3 regions of the Rhodococcus sp. NPDC127527 genome follow, and region 1 is predicted to be linked to each of the others. Evidence: riboswitches for the same ligand, from Rfam matches in the RefSeq annotation. Region 1 holds a riboswitch; each other region holds the start of a gene.

Region 1 (6,009 bases):
GAATCGATTGCGCCGGTGTCTGTCCGATCGGCGGTCATGGCGGCATCAGCTCCGTCGTGTGGGGCACGGTTGTGTCACACGACCGAATGCGCGCCTGGCTCGGCCGTGCGATCGGGTGCAGATTCACCCCCACATGCCTGCAGTCAACACTGGTCGCTCGTCGAGCGGCCGTCAAGACCCCGAGCTCAGTCGTTGCGTGTGCGGTCTGCATGGCCCAGATCGCGGCCCGGCGCGACCGCGTCACGCACCAGCTTCTTGAGCGTCACGATGTCGGGAAAACCACTGTCCCGCTTTCGATCCCACACGATTTCGTGGCCCGCGGTGACCTGGAAGATGCCGCCCGTACCGGGAACCAGTGCCACCTCGCCGAGTTCGGTGCCGAACGTGTTGAGCAGCTCCTGCGCCATCCAGCCGGCGCGCAGCAGCCAGTTGCACTGCGTGCAGTAGGTGATCGTGACGCGGGGCGACGCGGGGGCGGTCATGGCTCCAGGATCGCAGACCCGCGCCGGGCGCCGTGCCATTCGGTGACCGGCCGCCCGGCCACCAGGTGCTGATCGACGAGCCGGTCGACGCGGCCGGCGTGCAACCCGGCGTACCAGGCGTTGTCGGGGTGGACCACCACGACCGGCGCCTGGGAGCACGGGAACAGGCAGCCGGTCTGGGTGACGAGGACGTCGTCGTCACCCAGTCCGCGCGCCTCGAGCGCCTCGTCGAGGGCCTGCGCGGTCTCCGGGCCGCCCCGGGCCGAACAGCGCGGACCGCGGCACACCAGCACGTGCCGACCGAAACCCGGGACCTCGTCCCAGGCGGGGGAGGTGAGCGGTGCGGTGGTGGTCCGGGCAGGGGTGGTGGGGCCCGAGATCGCGGCGTCGAGCAGGCGTGCGTAGGCGTCGATGTCCGACAGCGGCGGCGCCAGCCGGACCTCCGGGGCGCCGGGTCCGCGTTCGCGCAGCCAGTGCCCGATCACGCGACGGAACCACGCGTCGATCTTGCGGTCCAGCACGGTCTGGGCGCTGACGACGACGATCTCGGTGGCGCCCGCGTCCGCGGCCTCGTCGAGCACCCCGGTGACACCGGGACCCGAACCCCCGAGCACCGCCATCCGGAAGACGTTGTCCGGGTGGCGGTTCCGCAGTGTCGCGAGCGCCCCGACCACCTGGTCGCGTGGATCGTCGCCGCGGTCGGTGGGGGCGGTGACGATCACCCAGCGCGTGCTCACGAGAGGTTCCTTTCGAGGCTTGCGTCGACGATGCCGCAGAGCACCACCATCGGCCGCCCGGTTCGGGGATGGGGTTGGACGAGGGCGTCGATCCCGTAGACGTCGGCCAGCAGGTCGGCGGTGAGCACCGACTCGGTCGGTCCCTCGGCGGCGACGCGTCCACCGCGCAGCACCACCAGGTGATCGCAGTACATCGCGGCGAGGTTGAGGTCGTGCATCGCCGCCACGGTCGTCAGGCCACGGACCCGGATCAGGTCGAGCAGCTCGACGGACGCCGACACGTCCAGGTGGTTGGTGGGCTCGTCGAGCAGCAGCACGCACGGTTTCTGCGCGAAGGCGCGCGCGAGCTGTGTCTTCTGTCTCTCGCCGCCGGACAGGCTCTGCCACAACCGGTGTCGCAGGTGGGTGATCCCGGCCATCGCGAGGCTCTCGGTGACCGCGCCGGCCGCGCCGACGGCGGCCGGTCGGGCCCAGCCGCCACGACGCGGGATCACGCCGAGTTCGACGATCTGCTCGACCGTCAGTTCCAGCTCGGTGGCCGAATGCTGTTCCACCAGGGCGACGGTCCGGGCGAAGTCGCGCCGGTGCATCTCGGTCGCGGGTCTGTCGTCGATCACGACGCGCCCGCTGTCGGGACGCGCGAGCCGGGCGATCGCCGAGAGCAGCGACGTCTTGCCGGAACCGTTGGGGCCGATCAGTCCGGTGACGCGCCCGGCCGGTGCCACACACGTCACGGCGTCGAGGATCGTCGTGCCGCCCTGCGACCAGGTCACCGCCTCGACCCGGATCTCCGGCGAGTGATGGCTCACGTCCGGGCCCCCCGTCGGCGGAGCAGCCACACGAACGCCGGAACGCCGACGACGGCGGTGACGATGCTGATCGGTAGTTCGCGTCCCGGCAGCACACTGCGCGCGGCGACGTCGGCCCACACCAGCAGCAGCGCGCCCAGCAGGGCCACCACCGGGAGCAGGCGCGCGTGCAGCGGCCCGACCAGCATCCGCGCCGCGTGCGGCACCACGAGCCCGACGAAGCCGATCACCCCGGCCTGCGCGACCAGCGCCGCCGTGCACAGCGACGCCGCCGCGTACAGCACCCACCGCGACCGTTCGACGTGGGTGCCCAGGCTCGCGGCGGCGCGTTCCCCGAAGGCGAACGAGTCGAGCACCCGGCTGTGGGCGAGCACGACCGCGACGGTCACCGCCAGGACGATCAGAATGCCGACCAGCCCCGACCACCGCACGCCGGCGACTGAGCCGAGCGTCCACGTCAGGACCCGGTGCGCGGCGTCCCGGTCGCCGAGCAGCACCAGCGCCGACGTGAGGGCAGCGGCGAACTGTCCCACCGCGATCCCGGCGAGGACGAGTCGACCGGGCAGCAGCGCGCCGGACCGCGACGTCGCGATCACGAACACCAGCAGCAGGCTGCCGAGGGCGCCAAGGAAGGCGGCCGAGGAGACCGCGCCGAAACCGAAGGCGCCCAACGTGCTCACCTCGGTGGTGAGGGCCAGGACCGCGCCCAGCGACGCGCCCCCGGACATGCCGAGCAGGTACGGGTCGGCCAGCGGGTTGCCGGTGAGCGACTGCAACACCGCCCCGCACAGCGCCAGGCCCGCGCCGATCGCCGCGGCCGCGAGCACCCGCGGCATCCGAAGATCGACGACGATGTGCGTGGTCAGCAGGTCGGTTCCCGTCCCGATGCCGAGACGCCCGGCGATCGCCTCGACGACGGTGCCGAACGACAGGTCGGCCGCGCCGATCACGACCCCGGCCGCGCAGCTGGCGACGAGCAGCACGGCCAGGATCGCCGTCCAGCCGGTGGCCGTCGTCGCGGCCACCCGGGCGGGCACCCGGGTCCGCACGCTCATGCGTGGCCGCCGCCCAGTTGCTCGGCGACCAGTGCCGCGCCCTCGATCAGCCGCGGACCGGGCGTGCTCGCCGAGAACGGCACCACGACGAAGGCGTTGTCACGCACGGCCTTCAGGTCTCGCAACGCGGGATCGTTGCGGAGGTAGTTCTTCTTCTCCTCGGCGGTGTCCCACGATGCGTCGGCGAGCACGATGACGTCCGGGTTCGCGGCCAGGACCGTCTCCCAGCTGCCGTCGGCCCAGGCCGCGTCGGTCGCGGCGAAGACGTTCGTGCCGCCGACCGCGTCGATGATCAGCTGCGGGCCGCCCCGATTGCCACCGACAAAGGGCGTGGTGGTCTTGCTGTCGTACCAGAGGATCGTCCTGCCCCGCGCCGCTGCGTGCGACTCGACGCCGGCGAGCGTCTCCCGCATCCCGGCGACCACCGCCTCGGCCTCGCCCTCGTGGCCGAACAGGGTGCCGTAGTCGGTGATCTCCGTCGCGATCGAATCCCAGGTGACCGGGGGCCGCTTCGACTTGTCCTTGCAGCCGAACGGCGAGACGTAGGTGGCGATGCCGAGCTCGTCGAACGACTCCTGCGAGCCGACGGCCTTGTCGTCGAAGGCGCTCGAGTACGACGCCGTCACCAGGTCGGGCTTCGCCTCGAGCAGTGCCTCGCGGCTCGGGTAGTCCTTCTCGTCGAGCACCGGGACCTGTGCGTAGGCGGCCTGCCACTGCGGCGCGACGGTGTCGTCGAGGTAGGCGGTGCCGGCCATCCGGGCCTGCGCGCCGATCGAGAGCGCGGTCTCGGTGGCGCCCTGGTTGAGGGTGACGGCGCGGTCGGCGGGCCCGCGGAGGGTGACCGTGCGCCCGCAGTTCTGCAGCGACACCGTCGCGGCCGCATCGGTGTCGGAGGGGCTGGTGGACGCGCCGCACGCGGCCACCGCGAACGCCGCGACCGTCGACGCCGCTACCGCGCCGAGGACTCGGGGGGAGAAAAGGGTACGCAAAGCGACCCGCCTTCCATGACTCGTGGAAAACGTGCAGGTATGCGTCACGGCCGGTCTCCTGGCTCGGCAGGATCAGCCGCCGACCACGCCTTCCCGGACTCGAACGTCCAGTGGCCGGGGCCGAACCCCTGGTAGTCGACGTACCTGCTCACAGTGGCGAGTACCGCGCCGGCTTCGCACCGGACTTCCCGAACACCGCGACAACGGTTGCAGGATAGACCAACGCCCGCGGCGGGCGATCGCCCACGAGTGGCCGGGGGAGTGACCCGATAGGGTTGGCCACGTGCGCCCCTCACTCTCCGACTACGCCCACCTGGCCGGCGGCAAGGTCCGTGACCTCTACACGATCGACGACGAGCACCTGCTGCTCGTCGCCAGTGACCGGATCTCCGCCTACGACCACATCCTGAGCACTCCGATTCCCGACAAGGGACGCGTGCTCACCGCGATGAGCGTCTTCTTCTTCGAGGAGCTCGGCGGGCACAACCACCTCGCGGGCGCGCCCGACGACGAGCGCATCCCCGAGGAGGTGCTCGGTCGCGCACTGGTGGTCAAGAAGCTGGACATGGTGCCGGTCGAGTGCGTGGCCCGCGGCTACCTCACCGGCTCGGGGCTGTCGGACTACCAGCGGACCGGTGCGGTGTGCGGCGTCGAGCTGCCCGCCGGGCTGGTCGAGGCCAGCAAGCTGCCGGACCCGATCTTCACCCCCGCCACCAAGGCGGCGCTCGGCGATCACGACGAGAACGTGGACTTCGCGACGGTCGTGGACCAGCTGGGCACGGACCTGGCGGTCAAGCTGCGCGAGGACACCCTCGACATCTACTTCCGGGCCGCCAGCTTCGCCGCGGACCGGGGAATCATCTTGGCCGACACCAAGTTCGAATTCGGCCTCGACGCCGAGGGCAACCTGGTGCTCGCCGACGAGGTGCTCACCCCCGACTCGTCCCGGTACTGGCCCGCGGACGGCTACGAGCCGGGCCGGGTGCAGCCGAGCTTCGACAAGCAGTTCGTCCGGAACTGGCTGACCGGGCCCGAGTCGGGCTGGGACCGGGCCTCGGACACGCCACCGCCGCCGCTGCCGCCGGAGATCGTCGAGGCGACCCGCAGCAGGTACATCGAGGCCTACGAGCGGATCTCCGGGTTGTCCTTCGCCGACTGGGTGTAGCCGTCACGCGGGGCCGGGGTGCGCATAGGGTGGCGGCATGAGTTCGCCTGTCACCCCGGTCCCCGCCACGGCGGTCGCGCCGGTCGCGAAGAAGGTCCCGCACGAGCGCACCCACCACGGCGACACCTTCGTCGACAACTACGAGTGGTTGCGGGTCAAGGACGACCCGGAGGTCGTCGCCTACCTGGAGGCGGAGAACGCGTACACCGAGGCGCGGACCGCGCACCTCGCCCCGCTGCGGGAGTCGATCTTCCAGGAGATCAAGTCGCGCACGCAGGAGACCGACCTGTCGGTGCCGTCCCGGATGGGACAGTGGTGGTACTACTCGCGCAGCTACGAGGGCAAGCAGTACGGCGTGCAGTGCCGCTGCCCGATCGCGGGCCCGGACGACTGGACCCCGCCCGAGCTGTCCGCCGACACCGAGATCGCGGGCGAGCAGGTGCTGCTCGACGCCAACGAGCTCGCGCAGGGGCACGACTTCTTCTCGCTCGGCGCGTTCTCCGTCACCCTCGACGGCACCCTGCTCGCCTACTCCGTCGACACCGCGGGCGACGAGCGGTACACCCTGCGGTTCAAGGACCTGGTCACCGGCGACGAGTTGCCCGACGTGATCCCCGGCACCGCCCCCGGCGCGACCTGGTCGGTGGACAACCAGCACGTCTTCTACATGACCGTGGACGAGGCCTGGCGCCCCGACACGGTGTGGCGGCACCGGCTCGGTACCGCGCAGGCCGACGACGTGAAGGTGTTCCACGAGCCGGACGAGCGGTTC
Region 2 (6,009 bases), on a different contig from region 1:
ACGTGCCTGCGCCAGGTCCTGGCGCTGCCCATCAGTCCGTGGAGCAACAGAATCGGCCGACCGGTCCCACCCTCGTCATGCAGCACGGCACCGAGGTTAACCCGGTGCCGTGCCGCATCGACGCCCCTGGTGCTGTCAGCCCCGGTCGAGCACCGGTACCGCCGGGTACCTACGTCGCCGCAGCAGCGGGGACACGGTGACCGCCAGCCCGACCAGTGCCACGCCGGTGACGAGCACCAGCCCGGGCCGGAACTGGTCGAAGCTCGCGGTGGCCGCTCCCGCTGCGTGCGAGCCGCCGGTGACGAGCGCGGTGGTCAGCGCCAGCACCAGGGCCGCGCCGACCTGCATCGAGGTCTGCACGAGGCCCGAGGCCAGACCCTGCTCGGAGTCGTCCACGCCCGCGGTGGCCTGCGCCATGATCGAGGTGAAGCCGAACGCGAAGCCGAACCCGAGCAGGATGACGCTCGGCATGATCGCAACGACGTAGGTGGGCTGGTCACTGCCGACGAACAGGAACCACAGGTAGCCCGCGCTGAGCGAGCCGATCGCGGCGATGATCATCCGCGGCGTCCCGAAGCGGTCCACGAGTCGGCCGACGAACGGTGAGATCACCGCGACGATCAGCCCCGCCGGGAGCAGTGCCATTGCCATCTTCAGCGGCGACCAGCCGAGTCCCGACTGCAGGAAGATCGTCATCATGAACTGGAAGCTCAGGTAGGAACCGAACAGCGCGATGATGCTCAGGTTGGCGCGCACGATCGCGCCGACCCGCAGGATGCTCAACCGAACCAGTGGATGCGCAATTCGCTTCTCCACCACGACGAACGAGGTGAGCAGCGTGGCCGCGAGGGCGAAGAGTCCGAGCGTGAGCGGAGCCGCCCAGCCACGCGCTGGTGCGGACACGACCGTGTAGACGGCGAGCATCATGCCCGCGACGAGGGTGACCGCACCCGCGAGGTCGTGCCCGCCGGTATCGGCCGGCCGGTCCCGCGGGATGAGAACGACGGCGGCGCCAAGGGCGGCGACCGCGAACGGCACCGGCATCAGGAACGTCCATCGCCACCCGGCGCTGGTCAGCAGTCCGCCCAGGATCAACCCGGAGGAGTAGCCGCTGGCGCCGAAGACGGAGAAGATCGACAGCGCGCGGTTGCGGGCAGGCCCCTCCTTGAAGGTGGTGGTCAGGATCGACATCGCGGTCGGCGCGGTGAAGGCCGCGGCGAGGCCCTTCACGAAGCGGGTCACGATGAGCAGGGTGCCGTCGTCGACGAGCCCGCCGACCAGCGAGGCCAGGGCGAAGACCGCCAGAGCCACCAGGAAGACGTTGCGCCTGCCGAGCAGGTCGGCCGTGCGCCCACCGAGCAGCAGCAGGCCACCGAAGCCGAGCACGTAGCCGTTGATGATCCATTGCAGCGAGGTGGTGTCGAGGCCGAGTTCGGTACCGATGGACGGCAGTGCGACGCCCACCATGGAGACGTCGAGCCCGTCGAGGAACATCACGACGCACAGCACCGCGAGGATCCCCCAGAGCCGGGCCGTCCAACCTTGTTGGGCCCCCGGCGAATCCGTTGTCGTGGTCAGGTTCGGGATGGATTCGGTGATGGTCACGAATGAGACAGTAGATGCATGTGCAATCAATGTGCAAGCACTAATTCTGTTTGCATTTATTTTGCTTGCACCGATTCGGGGGGCGAACTAGGATGCGGCCATGACCTCACCCGCGGAGCTGCGCGACACCTGGCGCACCCTGCTGACCCGGTACAACGGCATCGCCTGCGAACTCGACCGGCGGATGCAGAGCGCCCACGGGCTGAGCATGAGCGACTTCGAGACCCTGGACCGCCTGATGTCGGTCACCTGCAAGCACCCGCGCATGCAGGAGCTGGCGGCCGACATGTACCTGAGCCCGAGCGCGCTCTCGCGCAGCGTGGCCCGGCTGGAGAAGGCCGGGCTGGTGTCGCGGTCGCTGTGCGAATCCGACCGGCGCGGCGTCTTCGTCGACGTGACGGATGCCGGGCGCGCGGTCCACGCGGACGCCGCCGGGATCCAGCTGACGGTGCTCGCCGAGCACCTCGGCGAGCCCACCGACGCCGGCTGACCGCACCACTCCGCGAGGCGTCGCGAGTACGCTCGCGGCCATGGCAGTCGTGAAGATCAACGCAATCGAGGTGCCCGCGGGCGCCGGTCCCGAACTCGAGAAGCGGTTCGCGCAGCGCGCGGACGCCGTCGAGAACTCCCCCGGATTCCTGGGCTTCCAGCTGTTGCGCCCGACCGGCGGCGAGACCCGCTACTTCGTGGTCACCCAGTGGGAGTCCGAGGATGCCTTCGCGGCCTGGCGCGACGGTGACGCCCGCGCCGCCCACGCCGGCGAGGCGCGCAAGCCCGTCGCCACCGGCGCCTCCCTGCTCGAGTTCGAGGTCGTGCTCGACGTCGCCGCCAAGGCATAGGGACGCCCGAGCCCGGAGAAACCCGGTCTGGTACTGATCGCGCCGGTAGATTCACTCGTATGACCGCGGTAGTCGACTCCGCGAAACGGCACACCCTGCAGGCGTTGCTGTCGCTGCCCCCCGGCATCGTCCGCCGCCTCGCAGGGCGGCCGGTGGAGATCGAGGGCAACGTCCTCGACCCCGAGATGCAGCTCGTCCTCGCGCTGCGCAAGATCGAGGGCGCGGCCATCGAGGAACGACCGATTCCGAGCGGCCGACGCGCGCTTGTCGACGCCGCCAAGGCGGTCGGCGGCGACCTGCCGATCGGCGCGGTCACCGACCTCGACATCGACGGTCCGGGCGGCCCGCTCCGGCTGCGCTTCTACACCCCGCGCAAGTTGACCGCGGCGTCGCCGGCCCTGTTCTTCGTCCACGGCGGCGGATTCATCTACGGCGACCTCGAATCCCACGACGCGATGTGCCGTTTCCTCGCCGAGCGGGCGGGAGTCCGGGTGGTCGCCGTCGACTACCGGCTCGCCCCCGAATCGCCCTTCCCCGCGGCCGTCGACGACGTCGAGGCGGCGTACTCGTTCGTGACCGCCAACGCGACGGGCCTGGGCATCGACCCGGACCGCATCGCCGTCGGCGGTGACAGCGCGGGCGGCAATCTCGCCGCGGTGCTCGCCCAGCGCGCCACCCGCGGGCAGGTCGGGGCGCCGCCCGTCTTCCAGTTGCTGATCTATCCCGCGGTGGATTTCGCCGTGAAGCGGCCCAGCCGGACGACCTTCGCGACTGGGTTCTTCCTGAACAAACGGTTCACGGACCTCACCGAGGCGAGCTACCCGCCCGCCGGGGTGGACCTGACCGACCCGCTGCTGTCCCCGATCTACGGCGACCTGACAGGCCTGCCGCCCGCCTGTGTCGTGACGGCCGGATTCGACCCGTTGCGCGACGAGGGCGACGACTACGCCGAGAAGCTCCGCGAAGCGGGGGTGCAGGTGCAGCACGTCCGCGAGCCCGGGCTGATCCACTCCTTCGCGAACATGGTGGGCGTCGGGCGCTCGGGGCCCGAGGCAATGGGACGGGCCGCGGCCGCGCTGCGGAAGGCCGTCTCCGCCCCGTAGCCGTTCCTCGCCGGGACGGCATCGATTGACACCACCGCCGGGTCAGTGCGAGAGTGCGCTGGTAATAGCGATGGCTGACGGGAATCCGGCGAAAGTCCGGAGCGGTCGCGCCACTGTGATCGAGGCACCGCCTCGACAGCCAGACACCGTGGCCATCGCCTGGACTTTTGAGGGACGCGCAATCCCAGGAGGAACCATGGCACTCGTTCACACCCCCAGCAAGGCAACCGATTCCATCGGCATTGCGATGATCATCGCGGGCGTGGTCCTGCTCGCGATGCTGACCCTGTACCTGGTCGGCTTCGACCAGGGTGCGGTCTCGCGCGGCGGCATGTACATGCACGAGCTGATGCACGACGGTCGCCACCTGCTGGGCCTGCCGTGCCACTGACCGACGCCTTCACGAAACTCCTCATCCGCGGCCTGCTGGCCGGCCTCGTCGCCGGCCTGCTGGCCGGCGCCGTCGCGTTCGTGATCGGCGAACCGCACATCGACGCGGCCATCGCGATCGAGGAGTCCGCATCCGCTCCGGCCGAGCACGCGGCGACGCCGCACGAGCACAACGCCGCATCCGTGCACACCGACGCGACCGAGCATCCCGATGAACCTGCCGCCGAGTCGTCAGGCCACTCGCACGGCGGAGACGCGCTGGTCAGTCGCGACGGTCAGCGGTTCGGACTGTTCCTGGCCACCACGTTCGCCGGGCTCGCACTGGGCGCGATCTTCGCGGTCGTCGCCCACTACGCGCGGCGGGTGAGCACTCTGTCCGGGCCGGTCCTGGGTCTGTGCCTCGCCGGCCTCGGCTGGCTAGCCATCGAGGCGGTGCCGTTCTTCAAGTACCCGGCCAACCCGCCCGCCGTCGGCGACCCGGACACCATCGACAAGCGCACCTGGCTCTGGCTCGCATCGGTGCTGCTCGGACTGCTCGCGGTCGGGCTCGCGGCGTACGCGGCGAGGATCGTCTCGGCGCACCAGTTCCTGACCGTGCGCATCGCGGTGCCGCTGCTGGTGTTCCTGGTGGTCGTGGCGATCGGGTACGTCGCGCTCCCCGGCGTCAACGAAGTCGGCAGCGATTTCCCCGCCACGTTGTTGTGGGAGTTCCGAGTCTCCTCGTTGGCCATCCAGGCGACGCTGTGGCTCGCACTCGGACTCGGCTTCGCGTTCCTCACCGAACGCGCCACCCGAGCACGGAACGCGGCGCTCGACGCGGTCCGCTAGGACCACCTGCCCCTTCCCGAATGGCCCATCCGTTCAGTTGGACTGAACGGATGGGCCATTCGGGAGGCAGGGGCTCTGGTCAGACGGCGCAGGAGCCGTCGGAGCACGTCTCGCCGTCCGACTCGGCGCCGTCGAGGGTGACGATGGCGCCCGACTGCGCGTAGGCCTGCTCGAGCAACTGGGTGAACACCTCGACCGGCTGCGCACCGGAGACCCCGATGGCCCGGTTCGCGACGAAGAACGGGACACCGGTGACACCCAGCGCGCGGGCCTCGGCGATGTCGGACCGCACCCGGTCGGCCGCGGCGTCGCCGTCGAGGGCCGCACGCACGTGCTCGGCGTCCAACCCGACCTCTCCCGCGATCCTCACCAGCTCGGCGCGGTCGTCGACGACCCGGCCCTCGCTGAAGTGTGCGCGAAACAGCGCCGCCATCACGTCTCGCCCGCGATCGCCCGCGAGGTGCACCAACCGGTGCGCGTCGAAGGTGTTCGCAGCGATGACCGTGTCGAAGTCCATCGTCAGGCCGTCCGCAGCCGCCGCCGACGCGACGTGGGCGAACATCTGCCTGACCTGCTCGGCGGGCATGCCCTTCTGCTGGACGAGAGCCTCGAGTTCACCGACGCGGGCGCCCACCGGGGTGTCCGGCGCGAGCTGGTAGGACCGCCACACGACCTCGACTCGGTCGCGGTGCTCGAATGACGCGAGCGCGGCCTCGAAGCGGCGTTTACCGATGTAGCACCACGGACACGCGATGTCGGACCACACCTCCATCAGGACGGCCGGTGCGGCGGGGGCGGACGGGGCTGCGACTGGTTCTGTGCTCACAACTGGTTGAAACGTCCACCATTATCGTGGTGTTCCCGAGGCTCGCACGACGAACAGTCGACCGTTCGCCCTCGCGAACGGTTCAACCGCATCCACGCCGTGGAATATTTGAAAACTATTGCGATGCAATGTTATCCGCGCCGCGACCCGGACAACGGACCGAACCCTAGTCGTTGGGGCAGTCCTTGACCCACTTGACGTTTCCGTCGATGTTGCAGCTTCCCGCGTGCGTGCCGGCGGCGAGCGCCGGGCCCACAGCAAGGCCGAGAGGCAGCGCGGTCAACAGTCCGGTGAGGGCGATCTTGGCCGCGAGACGACGGGCAGGCGAGATGGTGGGCTTGATCACAGCGATGAATCCTTACTTCGATCGACAGCCCCGAATCACGGCGCCGACATTCTCGACCTGCGCCTTCGCAGC
Region 3 (6,009 bases), on a different contig from region 1:
GCCGGCCCCCCACGGTAGGTGGTGGTGCGCGGCGGCCTGTGCTGTTGTAACAACCACCACGCACCCCCCCCCCCCACCACTGCGGCGCAGCCGCCTACAGCCCGAGCAGGGCGTTCTCGACGACTTCGGTCAGCGCGGGATGGATCCAGTACTGACCGAGGGCCATCTCCCGCGCGGGCAACCCGAAGCTCATCGCCTGGATCAGCGGCTGGATGAGGGTGGATGCCTGTGCGCCGATGATGTGCGCGCCCAGCAGCTGTCCCGTGCCGCGGTCGGCGATCACCTTGCACAGGCCCTCGTCGTCCTCCATCGCCCAGCCGTAAGCGACGTCGGCGAACCTCTGGACCTTCACCGCGATGTCGTGCCCGCGCTCGCGGGCCTGATCCTCGGTCAGTCCGACCGTGGCGATCTGCGGGTCCGTGAACACCGCCGACGGCACGAACCGGTGATCCGTGCTGACCAGTGGCTCGTCGCCGCTCCACGCGTCGCGCAGCAGGTTCGCCTGCACCACCCGCGCCTCGTGGTTGGCCACGTGCTTGAGCTGGTGCGGTGAGGAGACGTCACCGAGAGCGAAGACGCCCTCGGCGGTGGTGCGCTGGAACTCGTCGACCACGACCCGGCCGTCGGTGTGGACGGCGATCCCCGCGGACTCGGCCCCGATCCGATCGCCGTTCGGGGTGCGCCCCGTCGCCACCAGCAGGGTGTCACCGGTGACCACCGTCCCGTCCGCGAGCGTCACCCGCACCTCGCCGGGACCACCCGCGACCTCGGTCACCGAATTGCCCAGGTGCACATCCCATTTCCGCCGCGCCAGGTCGGTGAACCGCTGCGAGACGTCGGTGTCGAGATCGCGCAGCAGGCGCTCGCCCCGGCCGATGATCGACACCCGGCTACCGAAGGCGGAGAAGACGTGCGCGAACTCGGACGCGATGAACCCGCTCCCCACGATCACCAGGTGCTCGGGCAGTGCCGGCAGCCGCATGATGTCGTCGTTGGTGAAGTACGGGACGCCGCTGCGGCTGATCTCGTCGGGGACGATCGGACGCGAACCGGCCGCCACCACCACCTGGTCGGCGGTGATCACCTCCCCGGTCCCGGTTCGGATCTCCCGCGGACCCACGAACGTGGCGTATCCGGAATACAGTGTGGTGTTGGGGTTCTCGTCGCGCCGGTAGCGCTCGCCGCCCGCCGAGATCGGGTCGATCCGGTCGAAGACCCGGTCGACGATGTCCGACCACCGCACCTTCTCCACGCGCGCGTCGACGCCGTACCGGCTCGCGTGCTGTATCGCCCGCGCCACCTCGGCGGCGTAGACGAACATCTTTGTCGGGATGCACCCGACGTTCAGGCAGGTGCCGCCGAAGGTTCCGCCCTCGAGAATGGCCACCCGCATGTCGGCGAACCGGTCGTCGAGAATTGTGTTGCCGGAACCGGATCCGATGATCGCGAGATCGAAGTGGTTCACGCGCCCTGCCCGTCCAGCCAGCCCAACCACTGGTCCACCTCGTCGAAGGCCTGCTTGCGCGGAACCTCGCGGGACAGGAACACGTCGTGCCGGGCCCCCTCGATCGGCACGATCGTGGTGCGGTCGCCGAGGCAGCCCGCCCACTTCGCGATCTGCTCGACGTCGAGGATCAGGTCCGCCACCTCGGACTTCTCCGTGTACCGCAGGGAGTAGTGCGTCGCCTTGGACCGCAGGATCAGGGACGGGACACCGATGTCGAGGCCGCGGTGCAGGCGGGCGTGACCGCGCCGGATCGCCCGCATCCATCCGAAAGTGACGGGAAAGCCGGTCAGCGGCTTCCAGTCGAGGTTGTAGTCCCACTCGCCACCGTGGTCGCGGTGCAGGGTCCGCCCGTACACGTCGGCGGGCGGCTGCTTGATCACCAGCTTCTCCTTCACCCGGCCGACCGCGTCGACCGCCACCGTGCCGACGCTGCGCAGGTAGGACGGGCCCTGCAGGTCGAACCACGGGCTGTTGAGGACGAGCCCGCGGACGCCCGCGCCTGCGCTGCCGCCGGGTCGCGCGTTGAGGCGGTCGAGCCACAGCGGCAGGATCAGCCCGCCGGTGGAGTGCGCGGTCAGCAGCACGGACCCCTCGCCGGCTCCACTCGAGTCCCCACTCGACCCGCCGACGTCCTCGCGGACGAGGGACAGCGCGCGGTCGAGCTCCGCGTCGTAGAAAGAGAGATCAGTCACGAAATGCGGCGTCTGGCCCGCGCGCAGGGACCTGCCGCACTTGCGCAGGTCCAGCGCGTAGAACGCGTAGCCCTGCTCGTGGAAGTGCTCCGCGAGATGCTTCTGGAAGAAGTAGTCGGTGAATCCGTGCACGTAGAGCACGGCGCGACGGGTGCCGGGGGCGTCCTCGGGGCGGTATCGAACCAGGGTAGCCAGGACGTCGCCCTCGCCGTCCGGATCCGCCCCGAGCGGGATCGTCAGCTGCTCATATCCTTCACCAAGAAGGTCCGGTGCCCATGTAGTCACAGATCACAACAGTAATGTGCGGGAAACCTCCCCGCAGGGGGGCACAATTGGGTGAGGTTAACGGCCCATATACGCCCGGGTAACCTGTCGGCTGCAGTCGGTGTGACTGCCCACTGCCAATGGACAAGGAAGTCGATTCTCCAGTGTCAGAAAACAACGCAGTACAGACCAAGACCGATGTCGTGCTCGTCGGTGCGGGCATCATGAGCGCCACCCTCGGCGCCCTCCTTCGTGAGCTGCAGCCGGACTGGTCGATCAGCGTGTTCGAGCGGCTCGACGCCGCCGCCGCGGAGAGCAGCGACCCGTGGAACAACGCGGGCACCGGGCACTCGGCACTGTGCGAGCTCAACTACACCCCGGAGAACGCCGACGGCTCGGTCGACATCGCCAAGGCGATCAACGTCAACGAGCAGTTCCAGGTCTCGCGGCAGTTCTGGGCCCACGCGGTCGAGAAGGGCATTCTCACCGAGCCCCGCGAGTTCATCAACCCGATCCCGCACGTGAGCTTCGTGCACGGCGCAGAGAACGTGAAGTACCTGCGGGCGCGGTACGACGCCCTCGCCGGGCACCCGCTGTTCGCCGGCATGGAGTACACCGAGCGTCCGGAGGAGTTCGCCCGCCGCCTGCCGTTGATGGCCAAGGGTCGCGACTTCTCCGACCCCGTCGCGCTGAACTGGACCGACGGCGGCACCGACGTCGACTTCGGCGCGCTCACCAAGCAGCTGCTCGGCCATGTCGGCGCCTCCGGCGGACTGGTGTACTTCGGTCACGAGGTCACCGACATCTCGAAGCAGTCCGACGGCACCTGGGACGTGAAGGTCCACAACCGTCGCACGGGCGCCCGCCGGAAGGTCAACGCGAAGTTCGTGTTCGTCGGCGCGGGCGGCGGTGCGCTGCACCTGCTGCAGAAGTCCGGCATCGCGGAGGCCAAGGGCTTCGGCGGGTTCCCGGTCAGCGGCGCCTTCCTGCGCTGCACCAATCCCGAGCTCATCGCGCAGCACCGCGCCAAGGTGTACGGCAAGGCGGCCGTCGGCGCGCCGCCGATGTCGGTGCCGCACCTGGACACCCGCGTCATCGGCGGCAAGCCCGGACTGCTGTTCGGCCCCTACGCCGGCTGGTCGCCGAAGTTCCTCAAGGAGGGCCGGGTCACCGACCTGCCCGGTTCGGTCAAGCCGAACAACCTGCTGTCCATGCTCGGCGTGGGTGTCTCCGAGCTCGGTCTGGTGAAGTACCTGGTCAGTGAGCTGACCAAGTCGGAGGCCGGCCGCATCGAGACCCTGCAGGAGTTCGTGCCGAAGGCGCTCGACAAGGACTGGGAGCTCATCACCGCGGGGCAGCGCGTCCAGGTCATCCGCCGGGCCAAGGGCAAGGGCGGCGTGCTCGAGTTCGGCACCGCGGTGGTCAGCGCCGCGGACGGCAGCATCGCCGGCCTGCTCGGCGCCTCGCCGGGCGCCTCGACCGCGGTCCCCGCGATGCTCGACGTGATGCAGCGTTGCTTCGGCGAGCAGTACAAGGCCTGGGAGCCGCAGCTCAAGCAGATGGTGCCCTCGCTCGGGGTCAAGCTCTCGGACAACGAGTCCCTCTTCCGTGAGGTGTGGGACTGGTCCAACCGCGTGCTGCAGCTCGAATCCTCGGACGCGGTCGCCACCACGGCCGCCGCCGTCTGACCCAGGCACACCGAACCGCCGCCGTCATCGCGCCCACCGGGCGCGGTGGCGGCGGCGGTCGTTGCGCCCGATAGAGTCACCCTCGAACAATGTCCCTGCCGCGGGGAAGTCCTGTGCAAGTCAGGCACGGTCCCGCCACTGTGACGGTGCCCGACCCGGTCGGGAGCCGGAGTCAGATCGCCGCGGTAGAGGATCGACTCCGACCCTCGGCGCGGACACCGGGGAGTGAAGGGAATTGCACTGTGGCACAGCTGAGTTCGATGACGCAGACCCGTCCGGAACCGGGCTTCCCGTTCAGTGCGATCGTCGGCCAGGACCAGCTGCGGCTCGCACTCACGCTGTGCGCGGTGCATCCCGGCATCGGCGGTGTGCTGGTGCGCGGCGAGAAGGGCACCGCCAAGTCCACCGTGGTCCGCGCACTCGCCGCGCTGCTGCCGCCGGTGTCCGGAGACGACGGGACGCGGCCCGCCCGGCTGGTCGAACTGCCGGTCGGTGCCACCGAGGACCGCGTGGTGGGGTCGCTGGACCTCGAGAAGGTCCTCCGGGACGGCGAGCGGGCGTTCCAGCCCGGACTGCTGGCTGCCGCGCACGACGGCGTGCTCTACGTCGACGAGGTGAACCTGCTGCACGACCACCTGGTCGACGTGCTGCTCGACGCCGCCGCGATGGGACGCGTGCACATCGAGCGCGACGGCGTCTCGCACTCGCATCCGGCCCGATTCGTGCTGGTCGGCACCATGAACCCAGAGGAGGGTGAGCTGCGCCCGCAGCTGCTCGACCGGTTCGGGTTGGCCGTCGACGTCGCCGCGTCGCGGGAGGTGGACACCCGCATGCAGGTGGTGCGCCGCCGGCTCGACTTCGAGTCCGACCCCGCCGCCTTCGCCGCCCGATACGCCGACCAGGACCTCGCCCTGGCCCAGCGGATCGCGGCCGCGCGCCAGGCCCTCGCCGGTGTCGAGCTGAGCGACACCGAACTGCGCCGGATCGCGGCCCTGTGCGCCTCCTTCGACGTCGACGGCATGCGGGCCGACCTGGTGCTCGCCCGGACCGCCACCGCGCACGCCGCGTGGCGCGGCGCGACGGCGGTCACCGAGGAGGACGTCCGGGTGGCCGCCGAGCTCACCCTGCCGCACCGGCGTCGCCGCGACCCCTTCGACGAGCCGGGCCTGGACCCGCAGCAGCTCGAGGACGCCATGCGTGACGCCGCCGAGCAGGCGAACCAGCCCGAGCCGGAGCCCGACCCCGACGGACCCGGCGGCGGCGCGCCCGCGCCCGAGTCCGACGGGCCCGCGTCCCCCGGCGATGCCCAGCAGTCCGCGGAGCCGAGCGAGAGCGAACAGTCCGGCCCGGCTCGCGCCCCCGAGCGTCCGGCCGCCGCGCCGTCGGCACAGTTCAAGACCCGACTGCTGACCATCCCCGGAGTCGGCGAGGGTGCGCCGGGGCGCCGTTCGCGCTCGCGCTCGCAGCAGGGACGGGTCGTGCGCTCGACCACCACGCCCGGTCGCGGCCTGCACCTGGTCGGCACGCTCTTCGCCGCCGCCGAGCACCAGGTCTCCCGTGGCCGTACCGAAGGTCCGATGGTGTTGGTGCCCAAAGATATTCGTGGAGCGGAACGCGAGGGTCGGGAGGGCAACCTGGTGGTCTTCGTGGTCGATGCGTCGGGCTCGATGGCGGCGCGCGACCGGCTCTCCGCCGTCACCGGTGCGGTGATCTCGCTGCTGCGGGACGCCTACCAGCGCCGCGACAAGGTCGCCGTGATCACCGTGCGCGGGACTGCCGCGGAACTCGTGCTGCCGCCGACCTCGTCGGTGGACGTGGCGGTGCGTCGACTCCGGTCGCTGCGCACCGGCGGCAGGAC

What was found. A riboswitch is a leader RNA that binds a small molecule or an ion and turns the genes downstream of it on or off. The one in region 1 is predicted to bind cobalamin.
Region 2: it holds a riboswitch for cobalamin, as region 1 does, so the genes downstream of both, ACFVH2_RS17520 (CbtB domain-containing protein) here and ACFVH2_RS10905 (ABC transporter substrate-binding protein) in region 1, are expected to answer to the same signal.
Region 3: it holds a riboswitch for cobalamin, as region 1 does, so the genes downstream of both, ACFVH2_RS21235 (magnesium chelatase subunit D family protein) here and ACFVH2_RS10905 (ABC transporter substrate-binding protein) in region 1, are expected to answer to the same signal.

Annotation. Positions count from the first base shown of each region.
Region 1 covers NZ_JBHXVP010000005.1:109,031-115,039, forward strand. Annotated here, with positions in the region: gene ACFVH2_RS10880 (aldehyde dehydrogenase family protein) at 1-38, opposite strand, end outside; gene ACFVH2_RS10885 (SelT/SelW/SelH family protein) at 186-482, opposite strand; gene ACFVH2_RS10890 (ferredoxin) at 479-1,219, opposite strand; gene ACFVH2_RS10895 (ABC transporter ATP-binding protein) at 1,216-2,028, opposite strand; gene ACFVH2_RS10900 (FecCD family ABC transporter permease) at 2,025-3,083, opposite strand; gene ACFVH2_RS10905 (ABC transporter substrate-binding protein) at 3,080-4,072, opposite strand; cobalamin riboswitch at 4,103-4,287, opposite strand; gene ACFVH2_RS10910 (phosphoribosylaminoimidazolesuccinocarboxamide synthase) at 4,356-5,237, shown strand; gene ACFVH2_RS10915 (S9 family peptidase) at 5,275-6,009, shown strand, end outside.
Region 2 covers NZ_JBHXVP010000010.1:100,903-106,911, forward strand. Annotated here, with positions in the region: gene ACFVH2_RS17495 (alpha/beta fold hydrolase) at 1-86, opposite strand, end outside; gene ACFVH2_RS17500 (MFS transporter) at 136-1,605, opposite strand; gene ACFVH2_RS17505 (MarR family winged helix-turn-helix transcriptional regulator) at 1,706-2,095, shown strand; gene mhuD (mycobilin-forming heme oxygenase MhuD) at 2,136-2,444, shown strand; gene ACFVH2_RS17515 (alpha/beta hydrolase) at 2,504-3,547, shown strand; cobalamin riboswitch at 3,590-3,719, shown strand; gene ACFVH2_RS17520 (CbtB domain-containing protein) at 3,744-3,938, shown strand; gene ACFVH2_RS17525 (CbtA family protein) at 3,929-4,765, shown strand; gene ACFVH2_RS17530 (DsbA family oxidoreductase) at 4,845-5,537, opposite strand; gene ACFVH2_RS17535 (hypothetical protein) at 5,758-5,937, opposite strand.
Region 3 covers NZ_JBHXVP010000014.1:127,734-133,742, reverse strand. Annotated here, with positions in the region: gene mtr (mycothione reductase) at 95-1,465, opposite strand; gene ACFVH2_RS21245 (alpha/beta hydrolase) at 1,462-2,484, opposite strand; gene mqo (malate dehydrogenase (quinone)) at 2,604-4,151, shown strand; adenosylcobalamin (AdoCbl) riboswitch at 4,232-4,385, shown strand; gene ACFVH2_RS21235 (magnesium chelatase subunit D family protein) at 4,412-6,009, shown strand, end outside.